3 regions of the Bacillus shivajii genome follow, and region 2 is predicted to be linked to each of the others. Evidence: riboswitches for the same ligand, from Rfam matches in the RefSeq annotation. Region 2 holds a riboswitch; each other region holds the start of a gene.
The links. Region 2 has a riboswitch for thiamine pyrophosphate ahead of tenA (thiaminase II). Riboswitches for the same ligand answer to the same signal wherever they lie in the genome.
Positions count from the first base shown of each region.

Region 1: it holds a riboswitch for thiamine pyrophosphate, as region 2 does, so the genes downstream of both, tenA (thiaminase II) here and tenA (thiaminase II) in region 2, are expected to answer to the same signal.
Region 3: it holds a riboswitch for thiamine pyrophosphate, as region 2 does, so the genes downstream of both, LGQ02_RS15390 (Ykof family thiamine-binding protein) here and tenA (thiaminase II) in region 2, are expected to answer to the same signal.

Region 1 covers NZ_CP084703.1:786,466-791,428, forward strand. The annotation lists gene LGQ02_RS03795 (alpha/beta hydrolase) at 1-358, opposite strand, end outside; gene pepF (oligoendopeptidase F) at 567-2,366, shown strand; TPP riboswitch at 2,572-2,675, shown strand; gene tenA (thiaminase II) at 3,024-3,698, shown strand; gene LGQ02_RS03810 (ABC transporter ATP-binding protein) at 3,691-4,467, shown strand; gene LGQ02_RS03815 (ABC transporter permease) at 4,464-4,963, shown strand, end outside.
Region 2 covers NZ_CP084703.1:3,315,747-3,320,709, forward strand. The annotation lists gene LGQ02_RS16095 (putative polysaccharide biosynthesis protein) at 292-1,911, opposite strand; TPP riboswitch at 2,127-2,228, shown strand; gene tenA (thiaminase II) at 2,386-3,060, shown strand; gene LGQ02_RS16105 (secondary thiamine-phosphate synthase enzyme YjbQ) at 3,108-3,509, opposite strand; gene proC (pyrroline-5-carboxylate reductase) at 3,559-4,368, opposite strand; gene LGQ02_RS16115 (thiazole synthase) at 4,891-4,963, shown strand, end outside.
Region 3 covers NZ_CP084703.1:3,165,205-3,170,167, forward strand. The annotation lists gene LGQ02_RS15375 (sigma-w pathway protein ysdB) at 1-229, shown strand, start outside; gene LGQ02_RS15380 (DUF4190 domain-containing protein) at 306-596, opposite strand; gene LGQ02_RS15385 (hypothetical protein) at 757-1,086, shown strand; TPP riboswitch at 1,156-1,261, shown strand; gene LGQ02_RS15390 (Ykof family thiamine-binding protein) at 1,379-1,981, shown strand; gene LGQ02_RS15395 (ECF transporter S component) at 1,996-2,601, shown strand; gene LGQ02_RS15400 (ABC transporter ATP-binding protein) at 2,582-4,315, shown strand; gene LGQ02_RS15405 (energy-coupling factor transporter transmembrane component T family protein) at 4,299-4,963, shown strand, end outside.

The DNA of each region.
Region 1 (4,963 bases), 1.9 Mb from region 2:
CGACAGCACCTAATGCAAATAGAGAAAAAATCAAAGTGATGGACACAACACTTTGAGATGACATATTCGAAATATCGATCGATGCCCGTTTGTTCATAATTGGAATGGTAATCATGGCAACGATTGTAAAAAGTAAATAGAGATAGTCCATGCCTCTTATTCCACTTTTATATAGGGTTACGATGATATTGAAAAGTAGTGTAAATAGGAAACCCCCCCCGTAAATATTCCACATTTTATGATAATCATTTATGACTAAGTAAGCGATCCCAAGTAAAATTGACAAAATATTAGAAGCGACTAATGCCATTATGAAAAAATGTGCTTTTCTTTTTTCATATGTTTGGGAACTGTTCATGTTTGTTGCTCCTTCTAGAAAAATAAAATTTCTTTTGACTATTAATTTGTCACGTAAGTTGGATTCAATACGAGAAATTCTTCTTTAGATGAATTTATCGAAAATTCTTTCGATTATATTTTAATAGCGCCTGTTCTCCTTTATAATAGAAATAACCTTCGGAATCCGAAATAATCCAGGTTCAAAATATGAGAAAGGAATGATATGAATGGGGAAGACGTTAATGAGGTCTGAAGTTCCTATTGAACAAACATGGAACTTAGCGGACTTATTTGCAACAGAGGAAGCTTGGGAGAGTGAATTAAAGGCCATTGAAAGCGATATTGAAATGGTGACGAAATATAAAGGGAAACTTGGAGAGAGTGCAGTGGTACTGTTAGATTGTTTACAAGCAAAAGATGCACTGCAAGAACGTGTCATGCGTGTGATGACATACGCTCATCTTCGTCAATCTGGTGATGGGACAGATCCAAACAATCAAGCGAATTCCGCCCGAGTCGGCTCACTTATGTCCCAAGTCAATGCAAGTACATCATTTATCCGGTCTGAAATCCTTGAACTCGATGATCAAAAGATTGAAAATTACATAGAGCAAGAAGAAGGGTTGAAGGAGTATGAAAAAACATTGTCGGATTTATTGGAAATGAAGCCTCATAAGCTTAGTTCTGATGCAGAAGAAGTACTAGCCGCTTTTAGTGAAGTGATGAATGCACCTTATATGACTTATGAACGTAGCAAGACGTCAGACATGCAGTTTTCTTCTTTTACGACAGATGACGGTGAAGAACATCCGTTAACGTTTAATTCATTTCCTAATTACGAAGGCTCTTCAGATACAGAGCTACGTCGAAACGCGTATGACTCGTTTGTTGCGACACTAGAGCAGTATAAAAATACGTATGCTGCGACATATGCGACAGAAGTGAAAAAACAAGTCGTTGAAGCGCGCCTTAGAAACTATGATTCAGTTACAGATATGCTCCTTCATGAGCAACAAGTCACGAAAGAGATGTATCATAATCAGTTAGATACAATACAAACGGAGCTTGCGCCACATATGCGCCGTTATGCGAAGTTGAAAAAACGTGTTCTCGGGTTGGAACAAATGAAATTTAGTGATCTGAAAGCGCCACTTGATCCAGAATTTGAACCTGAAATTACGTATGAAGAAGCATCAAAGCTTGTCCTAGAATCACTTGAAGTGATGGGGCCTGAATATATGGAGATCATGAAGCAAGGAGTGCACAGTCGCTGGGTTGATCGTGCTGACAACGTCGGAAAGCGTTCTGGAGCGTTCTGCTCAAGTCCTTATGGTGTTCACCCGTATATTTTAATGACGTGGAGTGATTCGATGAGAAATGCGTTTACGCTTGCGCATGAACTAGGTCATGCCGGTCACTTCCGGTTAGCTGGTCGTTATCAAAACATCTCGAATACTCGTCCGTCTAGATATTTTATAGAAGCCCCGTCAACAATGAATGAGATGTTATTAAGCCAGCACATCTTAGCGAAGCCAAATGATGATCGAATGCGCCGGTGGGTCATTCTCCAGTCCTTAGGAACGTATTATCACAACTTTGTCACTCATATTTTAGAAGGCGAGCTTCAACGTCGTGTGTACGACTTAGCAGACGAAGGAACGCCAATTACGGCTAAACTTCTATGTGAGCAAAAAAAGGAGTTGTTGTCGCAATTTTGGGGCGATGCGGTTGAAATCGATGACGGGGCAGGGTTAACGTGGATGCGCCAGCCTCATTATTATATGGGACTATATCCATATACGTACTCTGCAGGGTTAACCGCCTCAACAGCAGCCGCGCAAACGATCAAGGAAGAAGGGCAACCGGCTGTTGATCGATGGATTTCTGCTTTAAAAGCTGGAGGAACGTTAAAACCACTCGAGCTTATGCAGCTAGCTGGCGTCGATATGTCAACACCTGATCCGATTAAAAAAGCCGTAGCTTACGTCGGTACCTTAGTCGATGAGCTGGAAAGAAGTTTTGAATAAATAAGAAATTCTATTTATAACCGTTAAACCCTCTACAGGTCCTCTAGTTGATTCCATAAAATTTCCAGGTGCCTGGCACCTGGAAGCATCTAGAAATTAATGGTTATACTTTTTGGGGGACTGTCATATATTTTCTTCAGTTGTTGATTAAACCATATAAGTATGGTACAAATATTCATAGATTAATGATTTCGAAAATTAAATAGAATCACTCTAGGGGTGCTTATCGAAGCTGAGAGAGACGACAGGTCTTAACCCTTTTAACCTGATCTAGTTCGTACTAGCGTAGGGAAGAAGTGTAATATGATAAATGAATGACGTGTATTTTTTTCAATATACGTGCAAAAATTTATTAAGTTTTTTAACCACTTCTTGCTATAGGAGTGGTTTTATTTTTTGTCACACTTTAAGAATTTTTAACTTTGCTAAAGGATTAAAGTAACTGCTCCTGCGTTTACTCGTCGCAGGTCGGAGTTATTTCGACGAAGCTGTTGCTTTGTGCTCCTGCGGTTACTCGTCGCAACTCGAAGTTTAATCAATGGAGTTATGCTTGTGGCAACTAAGGCTGTCGCCATTAGGACTTGGCGATAAGCCAAGTTTTGTTTATGATGTTTTAACGATAGTTAGAGTCATTAAAAAATAAAGGAGTGAAAAAGCATGAAATTTAGTGAACGATTACACGAAAACTTGAAACCGATTTGGCGTAAAAACCATGCCCACCCATTTGTGCAAGGGATTGGGGAAGGAACGTTAGAAAAGGACAAATTCCGATTTTTTATGATCCAAGATTATCTTTATTTAATTGACTATGCGAAACTATTTGCAATTGGTGCAATGAAGGCAAAAGATGTTGAGACGATGGGGAAGTTTGCTAACTTGTTAGATTCAACTCTAAACGAGGAAATGTCTTTGCATCGAGAGTACGCAAAAAAGTTTGGAATTAGTGAAGAAGAGCTCGAAACAGCAAAACCAGCTCCAACAACGCTTGCATATACACACTACATGTTACATGTCGGTCAAAATGGAGGCTTAGCCGAACTTGTCGCCGCTCTTTTGCCTTGTATGTGGAGCTACTGGGAAATCGGTAAAGAGTTGAATGAAAAGCCTGGAGCAAGTGAGCATGAATTTTACGGAGGGTGGATTCAAATGTATAGCTCTGACGAATTTGGTCAGCTGGCAACATGGTGCATTGATTTACTTGACGAGTTGACCGCAGGAAAGCCAGAAGAAGAGCTTGTAAAACTAGAGGAAATCTTCTTAAATACAACACGGTTTGAGTATATGTTTTGGGATATGTCTTATCGTCAAGAGATGTGGCCAACAGATGAGTGAACCAGTATTACAGTTTGAAGGTGTCAGCTTTCACTATGCAAAGGACAAAGGGCAGGACGTTACATTAATCATTGATAGCCTTCAACTCGACGTAAAGCCTGGTGAGTTTGTAAGCATCGTTGGCCCGAGTGGATCAGGAAAAAGTACATTGTTTAAATTAATTACCGGCTTAGAACAACCTACTGCTGGTAATATATTGATCAACGGTGAGGTGTTTGAGGATCGACTCGGTCATGTTGGGTATATGCCTCAACAAGATTTGCTCATGCCTTGGCGAACGATTATTGATAACGCATCTTTGCCACTAGAATTAAAAGGGGTAAAGAAACGCCAAGCTCATGAACAGGTAAGAGGCCTTTTAGAAGAGTTTGGTTTGAAAGGTACCGAAAACAAATATCCGGGTGATTTATCTGGAGGTATGAAACAAAGAGTCTCTTTTTTACGGACGATTTTAAGTGGTTCTAATGTCTTGCTTTTAGATGAGCCATTTAGTGCCTTAGATGCGATAACTAGGATATCCATGCAAGAATGGTTATTAGAGCAATGGAAAAAGTGGCAAAAAACGGTTTTATTCATTACCCATGATGTAGATGAAGCGTTATTTTTATCAGACCGAGTGTTCATTCTTACAGAAACACCTGTTCAGCAACTTCAAGAGGTTTACGTTCCGACAAAGCGCCCAAGATCGATTCATGATTTAAGTGAACCATCTGTTGTTGAATTGAAACATTATTTACTAGATCAACTACGACCGAGGTTGAAAGCATGAGGAATTGGAAGGATTATAGTGTCTCATTCATTCTTGTGGCTATTATTCTAATTATTTGGGAGTTGGGCGCGAGATTGCTGGATATGGCTTATATATTACCAGCACCAACCCAAATCATGTTGAAGCTCTGGGAATTAAGGGATCCGTTATTTTTTGTCCATTTACCTGCAACGTTGACGATTATTGTTGTCGGTCTTTTCATATCAATTGTATTGGGTGTTGGCTTAGCGATTTGGATGAACCTTAGTAAAGCCGCAGAAAAAGCCTTTTACCCGATTATAATCTCATCACAAACGATTCCTGTGATTGCTTTGGCACCGATCTTTGTTTTATGGTTCGGTTACTCGATTTGGAGTAAAGTTATTGTCACAGTTCTTATTACATTTTTTCCGATTACAGTAAATACTTTTGATGGGTTACGCTCAAGCAGTAAAGAATTAAAAGAACTTCTGTTAACAATGGGAGCAAAGAAGAAAGATATTTTCTTAAAACTTTA
Region 2 (4,963 bases):
ACGCTAGGTCATATATTCTCCTCTTTAGGCTCCGTTCACCCTTAGTCCAATCTATGGCCGTTAGTACGGAAATGAATAAATATAGTATTAGAATACCGATAAACCCTAAAAGTGTAAGGTCATCCACCCTTATTCCCCCTACCGATTAATGAATTGAAACTATTCCTGCTATATTTCCCCTATATAATTTTTACGAACTATACAGAAAAAAAGTTCCTTTATCAGTTATTTCATATGATGAAAAAATCGCACGGATTTTCTAAATGAAAAGTCCATGCGATTTTTCTTTTATTATTGTTTTTGTAAAACTTTAAAACGATGGCCTAAAATTTGGCCTGCCAACCCTGAACGAATACTAATGTACATGTAAACGATCATTCCACTTATAACAGAGAAGCCGAGTACGACAAACGCATTCACGCGGCTATCTAATGGGAACCATTGTTGCAAGCCTAAACTAATAATAACAACAGCACCAGCCATAACGGCAGTAAACAGAACGATTAATAAGATTCGCTTTATTAAATATTGATAATCATAGTCAGCAAACTTTCCAATCGCCCAAACATTTACCGCAATCGCAATACCGTAGCCTATCGCCGTACTTAGTACAGCCCCTCCTGGTCCGATCGTGACAATAAACAAGTGATTCGTTACAAGCTTAAACAAAATTCCAGCAAGTAAAGCGATAACTGCATATTTTTGTCGGTTTATCCCTTGAAGAAGTGCTGATGTTACGGCAAATATTGAAAACAAAATCGCAACCGGTGCATAATACGTGAGCATCTCTGAACCGATATGGAAGTCCTCCCCGACGCCAAAGAGTGCACCATAGGCAGAATCACTTAATAACATTAAACCAACTGCAGCCGGAACGCTTAAAAACAAAATGATTTGATACGTTTGCGTAATTTGCCTTTGCAATAAATCTGTATCGTTATTTGTAAATGACTTCGTAATTGTCGGCAGAATTGTTAAAGACATCGCTGTTGCAATTGATACAGGAATTAAAATGAGCTTGTGAGTTGCTTGAGCGAATACCCCAAAGTACATTTCTGCAATTCTTTGTGGCATTCCAGTTTGATCTAATGCATTGTTAAACGTTAATAAATCAACATTTTGATATAACGGAATGGATAGACCAACAAAAGAAATTGGCAACGCATACTTCAATAGTTCTTTATACATTTTTGGTAGCGGAATGTTATGGTCTACCGTACTTTCTTCTACTTGTTTGTTTAGTTCTGCATTGCGTTTTTTCCAATAGACAATTAATACTGCCAGTCCACCAAGTGCTCCAACAAACGCCCCAAATGTTGCAAAACCGACAGCTGTTCCAAGTCCACCGCCCCAAACATCAATGATTAAAAAGGTTAAGATCAAGATGAAAATAATCCGAATAATTTGTTCAATCACTTGCGATACGGCAGTTGGTCCCATCGAACCAAAACCTTGGAAATAACCACGAATAAGCGACATAATTGGTACAACAAATAAGGCGACACTTACCATCCGTATTGTAAACACGACATCGCCAATCGTATTCCCTTCTAGTTGTTCAGGGTCCACAACGCGATGCGCAATCGGATTGGCTAGGAAAAATAAAAGTAAAAATGCGATAAGACCGGTAATGGACATAACGACAAGTCCTGAGCGGAACAATCGCTGACCTGTTCGATAGTCACCTAGTGCATTATATTTTGACACAAATTTTGATACCGCTAATGGAATCCCTAGTGTAGCTAAACTTAATATTAACGTGTAAGGTGCATAACCATATTGATATAGTGCTAGACCTTCAGCACCGACGATCGCTTTAAATGGGAACACATAGATTAATCCCAGCATTTTCGATATAAAGATACTTGCCGTTAAGATCATCGTTCCTCTAATTAGTTGTTGATCAGACATACGTAATGGTCCTTTCTCTATAAAAAACTGTTCAAAAAGACTTACTCTCTTTGAACGAATGCTTTCATCACACTGTTTGCATTTTATCATAGTTCTTTTAAAAATGGCATGATCAGCCTATAAGCAAATAAAATTGTCGAAATAAGGGTTTCAATATTTATTGACAATTCTCACTTTTTCAACTATCGTAAAACTTGAAATAATTAATTTCATAAGAAGTCCACTAGGGGCGCTTTTGAGCTGAGATAAGGATTTTCCTTGGTCCCTTTGAACCTGATTTGGTTAGTACCAACGTAGGGAAGTGGAGTCGACGCATCGTCACGTGTATCGTGACGTTATTGATTACTGGTCGTACCATTTGTAATCATTTTCGTGCTGTGAGTCGCTCCATTTCGGAGGGGCTTTTTTTATTGGGCCTCGTCAGCCTTTTATCCCTCTATGATGGACTTCAAACATTTAAAGGAGGAATGGAGTATGTCATTTTCACAGCATTTACGTAAGGAAGCAGATTACATTTTTGAGGCAACGTACAATCACCCATTTGTAAGAGGAGTTGCAGAAGGAAAACTCGGAAAAGAACAATTGATTCATTACGTAAAACAAGATTTCGAGTATTTAAACGCGATGATTCAAGCTCGTGCGTTGGGGATTGCCAAATCTTCAAATCGTGAAGATATGGAAATGTTCAACACGAGTATCGGGTTCATTTTGAACAGTGAAATTCACCCGCATAATAATTTCTGCCAAGTCGCTGGCGTAGATTATGAAGATTTACAAGGTTACAAGTTAGCACCTACAGCTCAACATTATTCAAAATTCATGTTAAATGTTGCTCACGAAGGAACGATTGGTGAACTTATTGCAGTTACCTTACCTTGCCCTTGGATTTATTTACACATCGGTGAGCGAATCATGGAAGAGTATAAGCCAGATGAAAATCACCCCTTTTATGAGTGGATTTCTTTTTATGGTGTACAAACAGAACCTCGCATGCAAAAATATCTAGACAAACTTGATCAATTAGCAGAACATGCGTCCAACGAAGAAAAAGAACGTATGAAAGATCATTTTATGACAAGTTGTCAGTTAGAGTATATGTTCTTTGATATGGCTTACAAAATCGAAGAATGGCCTTTACAAGAAAAATAAGTTATTAGTAAGGGTGTCGCCAATTTAATGCGACACCCCACTTATCTTTATCCTTCTATTACTTTTAAGTAAAAGTTTCTTGATCTCGGTCCGTCAAATTCACAAAAATAAATGCCTTGCCACGTTCCAAGAATTAATTTTCCCTCTTCAATGATCACCATCTGTGAGGGGCCTACTGTACTTGCTTTTAAGTGAGACGCAGAATTTCCTTCCGCATGACGGTATTTTTCATGTGTCCAAGGATATACTTCATCTAACCGCATGAGCATATCGTGCTTTACGTCTGGATCAGCATTTTCATTTATTGTAATGCCTGCAGTAGTGTGTGCACAGTAAATATAAACAACACCACTTTCTACACCAGTAGAGTCGACATAGTCTCTCACTGCTTTTGTCACATCAATCATTTCATCACGGTGATTTGTATTCAATGAAACCTTTTTAACCATTGACATGTCGTTCACACCTTTCACTTTATAATATGATAGGCATTTCACTTTATTTTTCGCCTTGGCTTCTCGCGTGTTCATTCGTAGCACGAACGGCTTCTTTTACTAGATCGTGAAACCCTTTTTTTTCTAGTACTTTTAACCCTTCTGCTGTAGACCCGCCAGGTGACGCAACTTGCTCACAAAGATCTTTTGGTTCATGTCCTGCTTCGATCATCGCGACGGATCCATTTAACATTGTTTTCACAAGTTGTCTTGCTTGATCACGTGTTACGCCATTTTCTACTGCTGCATCTTCTAGCGCTTCGACAAACGCATATACAAAAGCTGGGGCACTTCCAGTAATCGCTGTTAAATCATGAACTTGTTGTTCAGTAAGTTCTCCAGCCTCACCTATTGAAGATAAAATAAGTGAGATCACTTCACGGTGTTCTCTTTGAACATGCTTTCCACAAACATACGTAGACATGGATTTTCCAACTTGCGCAGCTGTATTAGGCATAATCCAACAAACTGGCGCTCCTTTTGGAAGTCTTTTTTCCATATAGCTTGGGTCAATACCAGCGGCAACTGTAACAACTAACTGGTTTGACATACGTTCATTTAGTTTATGTAATAAGTCTTCATGTGTATGTGGAGGTGAAGCTAGTAAGATGACATCATGATTTTTTACTTCATCTTCCCATTTTTGAGAGATTGAAACATTATATTTGTCTTTTATGTAAGTTAATTTACTTTTATCTGACTTATTCGTCATCGTAATTTTTTCTAGTGATGGGTGGTCAGTGGTAACAAGGCCTGAAAGAATCGCTTCAGCCATTCTACCAGCACCAACCATAAGTATCCTTGTTTTCTTCATCGTCATTCAGCTCCTTTAACTACTGATTACATTAACATGAATTTACATTTGAGTCATATGATGAACGCGAAGTTCTTTTAATGAAAAGGTGTTGTTCAAGTTCAGTGTTGATAAAAAGTGTTATTGTACAGTTGTTATCTTTTTAAGAGCGAAGGTGGCGACTCCGGCGGGAAAAGCACGAGGTGAAGATCCACTTTGGGAAGAAAATTTATTTTCTTCCCAAAGTTAGCTGAAGCCGTGCCCGCGGAAAGCGTCCACCGAAAGCGGAACACATGGCATTCGCTTCTCCGAAATCACCTCGAACTGCGACGAGTAAAACAAAGTGACGTAGGAGCACAAAATCAAAAACAATCAGAAGAAAAGGCAACCAACTTTAACAAAGCCAATAAAAAGACAAAACAGTTCTACTTTTCAATTCGTTTTAATAACAAAATCAATCTATGATAGAATACCATTGAACATGATATTTAATAAAGGTTGACCGATTCGTTAACTTGTAATAAATGTGGAGGAATGATCAACATGAATCATAACGATAAACTAATCATTGGCGGTAAAGAATTAAATTCCCGCTTTTTCATTGGAACTGGTAGAT
Region 3 (4,963 bases), 150 kb from region 2:
TGAAGGAGAGAAATTCCTTGGAACAACTGATGAGTCATTTGAAGTTACATCGATTATGATCTGGACAGAGGATAATGATCGGTTGAAAGGACTCACGAAAAATGACTTTAAATTTATTGAAAAAGAAATATTAATCCGTTATCCAAAAGCAAAAATCGAATGGAAACGTCCGATCAGCGATTTACTAAAGAAGATGAAAAATGAGGAACGACTTTCATTAAAAGAATAAACAAGGGCTACCCTATCAAGCTGTAAAAGATCAATCAGGATATCGAGAAAACTTGATACGATCCAGCCCTTTTTTGTCATGTTACTGATGGGTTCATATAAATATTAAAGATAACAAAGATGATAATGATAGGCAAAATAATTGCTAATAAATTACATACAACTCCGGCAATCGCTATATACTTTCCTTTCTGAGCGGTCTTTTTCGTCTCAAGCAGAGCGATAACACCTAATATCATGCCTAAAAGGCCTAATATCATTCCGATCCAAACAAAAACGATGAACAAAAGAGCAATGATTCCAACTACTAAAGAAACGACAGCCTTTGTATTATTTTTTTCTATTTTTCCTACTTGAAAGCCAGTCACCTTCAGGCCCCTTTCTTCTCAAACTTAATTGAATGATTAAGTGAAAAATGATCTTTTCTTGCATCATTTCATACATATACAAGCGTTGCAATGATATGCACTACAGCAAATAAAAGTTATAGTCAGTACCGATTGAATGATTCTGATATAGGAGGAAGAAATGAATACTCATAAATCAATCAGCTGTGATCATTGTGCAAAAAAATTGACGTATCGTACTGATCTCGTTGTGGCAACAGTTTTTCTAGCGGTCGTCCCGTACTGTCACAATTGTTTTGTTAAGAAAATTAAAGGTATGTCTACACTACTTGTGGATAACACACCAGTGAATGGCACAGCCTCGAACGTTTTTTCCGTTTTAGCACTCATTTTTTTACCTCTTTTATTTTTCATCGATTCGCCAGTTAGGTGGGGATTTATAGCGCTTATTCTCCTCTCTCTTGGGTATAGAGCTTATTCTTACTTTGCATATGAACGTCACTTACATTAAGATTAAAATCAATGACTTTACAAAACAAGTTTTTTATCGTTAGAATATAAATAACAACATTATAACCGTAATTCGCACTAGGGGTGCTATAACGCTGAGAGACAGGTGAAATTCCTGTTAACCCTTTGAACCCGAACTAGATAATACTAGCGTGGGGAAGTGCCAGTGACGTCATATGAATATGATACGTTTGACTATCACTGCATTTCCTTGTGGAAGTGCAGTTTTTTTATTGCCCTTTAAGCGAAAATACGGAACGATGTTGAACATATTTTCAAGGAGGAATATTTTCATGCAAGGATTAAGTTGTGGAACTAGTAGAATTGTTGGATGTCGTTTTTCCGTTTATCCAATGACCGACAGATTTGTTGATGTCATTAAAGGAGCGCTAACGGAAGTTGATACGAGCAAAGTATGGATGAAAACAGATGATGTAAGTACATGTATTCGCGGAAGAAGTGAACATGTTTTTGATGTAACAAAAGCGATTTATGTTCATGCTGCAAAAACGGGTGTACACGTTGTCTTCAATGGAACATTTTCAATTGGTTGTCCTGGTGACTCTGATGGAGATACGTACATGTCAGAAGATGATGTCAGGTTAAACGAAGAAGCATCTCAACAAGAAAATATAGAAGTAGCTTCGCAATTTGCCCTCTATCCGATGAATAACGAAAATTATATGCAAGTCATTGCAGACCAGATTGGTATTGCTAAGGAGCACGGGACATTTACAAAAGGTGTTCATTACGCTTCACGCCTTGACGGTGATGCAAATGATGTTTTTAAAACGTTAGAAGAAGCGTTTGTCAATGCTTCGAAAACAGATGAACGTAGCCATGTGACGATGACAACAGCAATTTCAGCGAACAGTCCATCAAAGAAAGATAAATAAGGGGGACAAGTGTCATGACGAGTAAATGGAATTTACGTGAAATTGTCCTTATGTCGATATTAGGTGTCGTCTTCGGAGTTATTTATCTCCTTTTTTACTTTTTCGGTCAAGGCTTAAGAAATGTGTTAACTCCATTTGGCCTTGGTCCATTTGGCTACGAAGTGATTTTTGGGATTTGGTTCATCGTTTCGATCATTACAGCTTATATTATTCGAAAACCAGGAGCTGCACTTATCTCAGAGACAATTGCTGCTACGATTCAAGTATTAATCGGAAGCCCTGCAGGACCGCGACTGATTATCACAGGAATTATCCAAGGACTAGGTGCCGAAGCCGTGTTCGCTGCAACAAAATGGCAAAACTACACAACAAAAGTTCTCGTTTTAGCCGGAATGTCTGCGGCTATTTTCAGCTTTGTATGGGGATGGTATATCTCAGGTTTTGCTGCATTATCTACTGAACTTGTAACAGCGATGTTTATTGTCCGTCTCATTAGTGGTGCACTTCTAGCTGGTTTATTAGGTAAATACATTAGCGATCAACTTGCCAATACCGGTGTACTACGAAGCTATGCTCTTGGGAAGGAGTGGAAAGCACAACGTGAAAACAAAGCATCTTAATAAAGAAAGTCCTCTCATTTCTGTAGAGGACTTCTCTTTTGATTATGACTCTCAAAAAAATCCGACGATTAAAAATATGAATTTACGAATCGAAAGAAATGAAACGGTTCTCCTAATGGGACCAAGTGGCTCAGGAAAAAGCACGCTAGCCCTTTGTTTGAATGGATTATATCCAGATGCTGTAGAAGGTTGGAAAAAAGGGAGTATTTATTATAAAGGAGAAAACATTGAGTCATTTGAAAAAGGTGTATTAAATAAGAGAATCGGTGTGGTCTTCCAAGATCCTGAAAGCCAATTTTGTATGGTAACTGTCGAAAACGAACTTGCCTTCACAATGGAAAACATCCAAGTTCCTCGTGAAGAAATGAAGCCACGCATTGAGAAGATCGTACGTCAAGTGGGGATTGAATCATTACTAAAAAGGCCAATCCATGAACTTTCCGGTGGACAAAAACAAAAGGTTGCTCTTGCTTCTGTCCTTCTTTTAGAACCGGAATTAATCATTTTAGACGAACCGACAGCAAACTTAGACCCCTATTCACGTAAAGGGTTTATTGATTTGATCGGTCAATTAAAAGTAAATCATCATTTAGCCGTTCTCATTATTGAACACCAGCTTGACGACTGGCTATCATTTACTGATCGTGTCATATGCCTAAGTCATCAAGGGGAAAAAATTGCAGAAGGAGAGCCTGGCTCGATCTTTTACAAAAATGCAGATTTGCTCCTAAAAGAAGGAGTTCATTTACCGAAAGTGGTCGAAACGTACTTAAAGCATGGTCAGCCATTTGCTTTTGATGAAAACTATTGCCCTTTATCGGAAAGAGAACTTGCTTTATTTTTTGCTGAGAAAAATAAAGGTTTCAACTTATACGTAAGTCCGTCCAAACCTACCATTAAAGAAAGTTCCCCAATCCTTTCATTGAAAGATGTTTCGTATTCAAGGAAAAAAAAGCAACAAGTGTTACGGGACATAGATATTGATTTTCATGAAGGCGAATTTATCGGCATCGTCGGTGAAAACGGAGCAGGTAAATCAACACTTTTACAAATATTGGCTGGGATTTTAACACCAACTACTGGCTCACGATCGTTACTTGGTAAAGACTTTAAAAAGTGGTCTGAACATGAGTTACGAAAAAATCTTGGGTTTGTGTTCCAAAACCCTGAACATCAATTTATAACGGACACCGTTTATGATGAACTTGCATTTGGTATGAAGTTAAATCGTGATAAAGAGCACGATATTAGAGAAAAAGTTACACATTTACTATCACGATTTCGATTAGAAGGTAAGATGTGGAGCAATCCTTTCGCGTTAAGTGGAGGGCAAAAGCGTCGTTTAAGTGTTGCAACAATGCTTGATGAGACGCCTAAAATATTGCTTTTCGATGAACCGACTTTCGGTCAAGATGCAAAAACGACAGAAGAACTCATGATCATGATCAATTCTTTGCGTGAACAAGGAACAACAATTGTTTTTGTAACGCATGATATGGAATTAGTTGATCGATATTGTGAGCGTGTCATCGTTCTCCATAAAGGAGAGGTTTCCTTTCAAGGGGCCCAAAACAAACTTTGGGAAAATGACGATCTCATTGCAAAAGCACATTTGCGATTGCCATACCGCATTCGGTTAAAAAATGAACTCAACAACGTAAAACGAGAAGCTCGTTCGAAAGGAGTGGATCGAGAACATGTTAGAATCCATTAATCCATCGGTGAAAGCCTTCACTATTTTTATTCCGGGATTATTGTTAGCATTTATTTTCGATCCTGTCACCCCTGCTATTTATTTATTATTTACGATTACCATGACATTCTTATTAAGTAATATCCCCTTTAAGAAGTGGCTTATGATCTTCACACCTTTTGTTTTACTTTCACTTGGTTTTGCATGGATGACTGCATTATACACGGGGGATTCTTTTTCCGGTGGTGAAGTAATTTTGGCGTTTTGGTGGTTCGAAGTCGACTATCAAAACTTGATGGTCGCTATAAGTCTTGGACTTCGTTCATTATGCTTAGTTGCGCTTTCACTCATGTTTGTACTAACAACAGATTCTACGAAGTTCATGCTTAGTCTAATGCAGCAATGTAAACTCCCACCTAAATTTACGTATGGGATCCTAGCAGGTTATCGATTCTTGCCAACGTTTAAGCACGAACTAGAAATTCTTCGGCAAGCCCATCGTATTCGCGGGGTTGGCAGAGCACGTGGTATTAAGGAGAAAGTTTATCAAATAAGGCGCTATGCCATTCCATTACTCGCTAATGCGATTCGAAAAGCAGAACGAGTCGCAATCGCAATGGAATCAAAAGGTTTCACCGGTTCAACAGATCGCACACACTACTATAAACT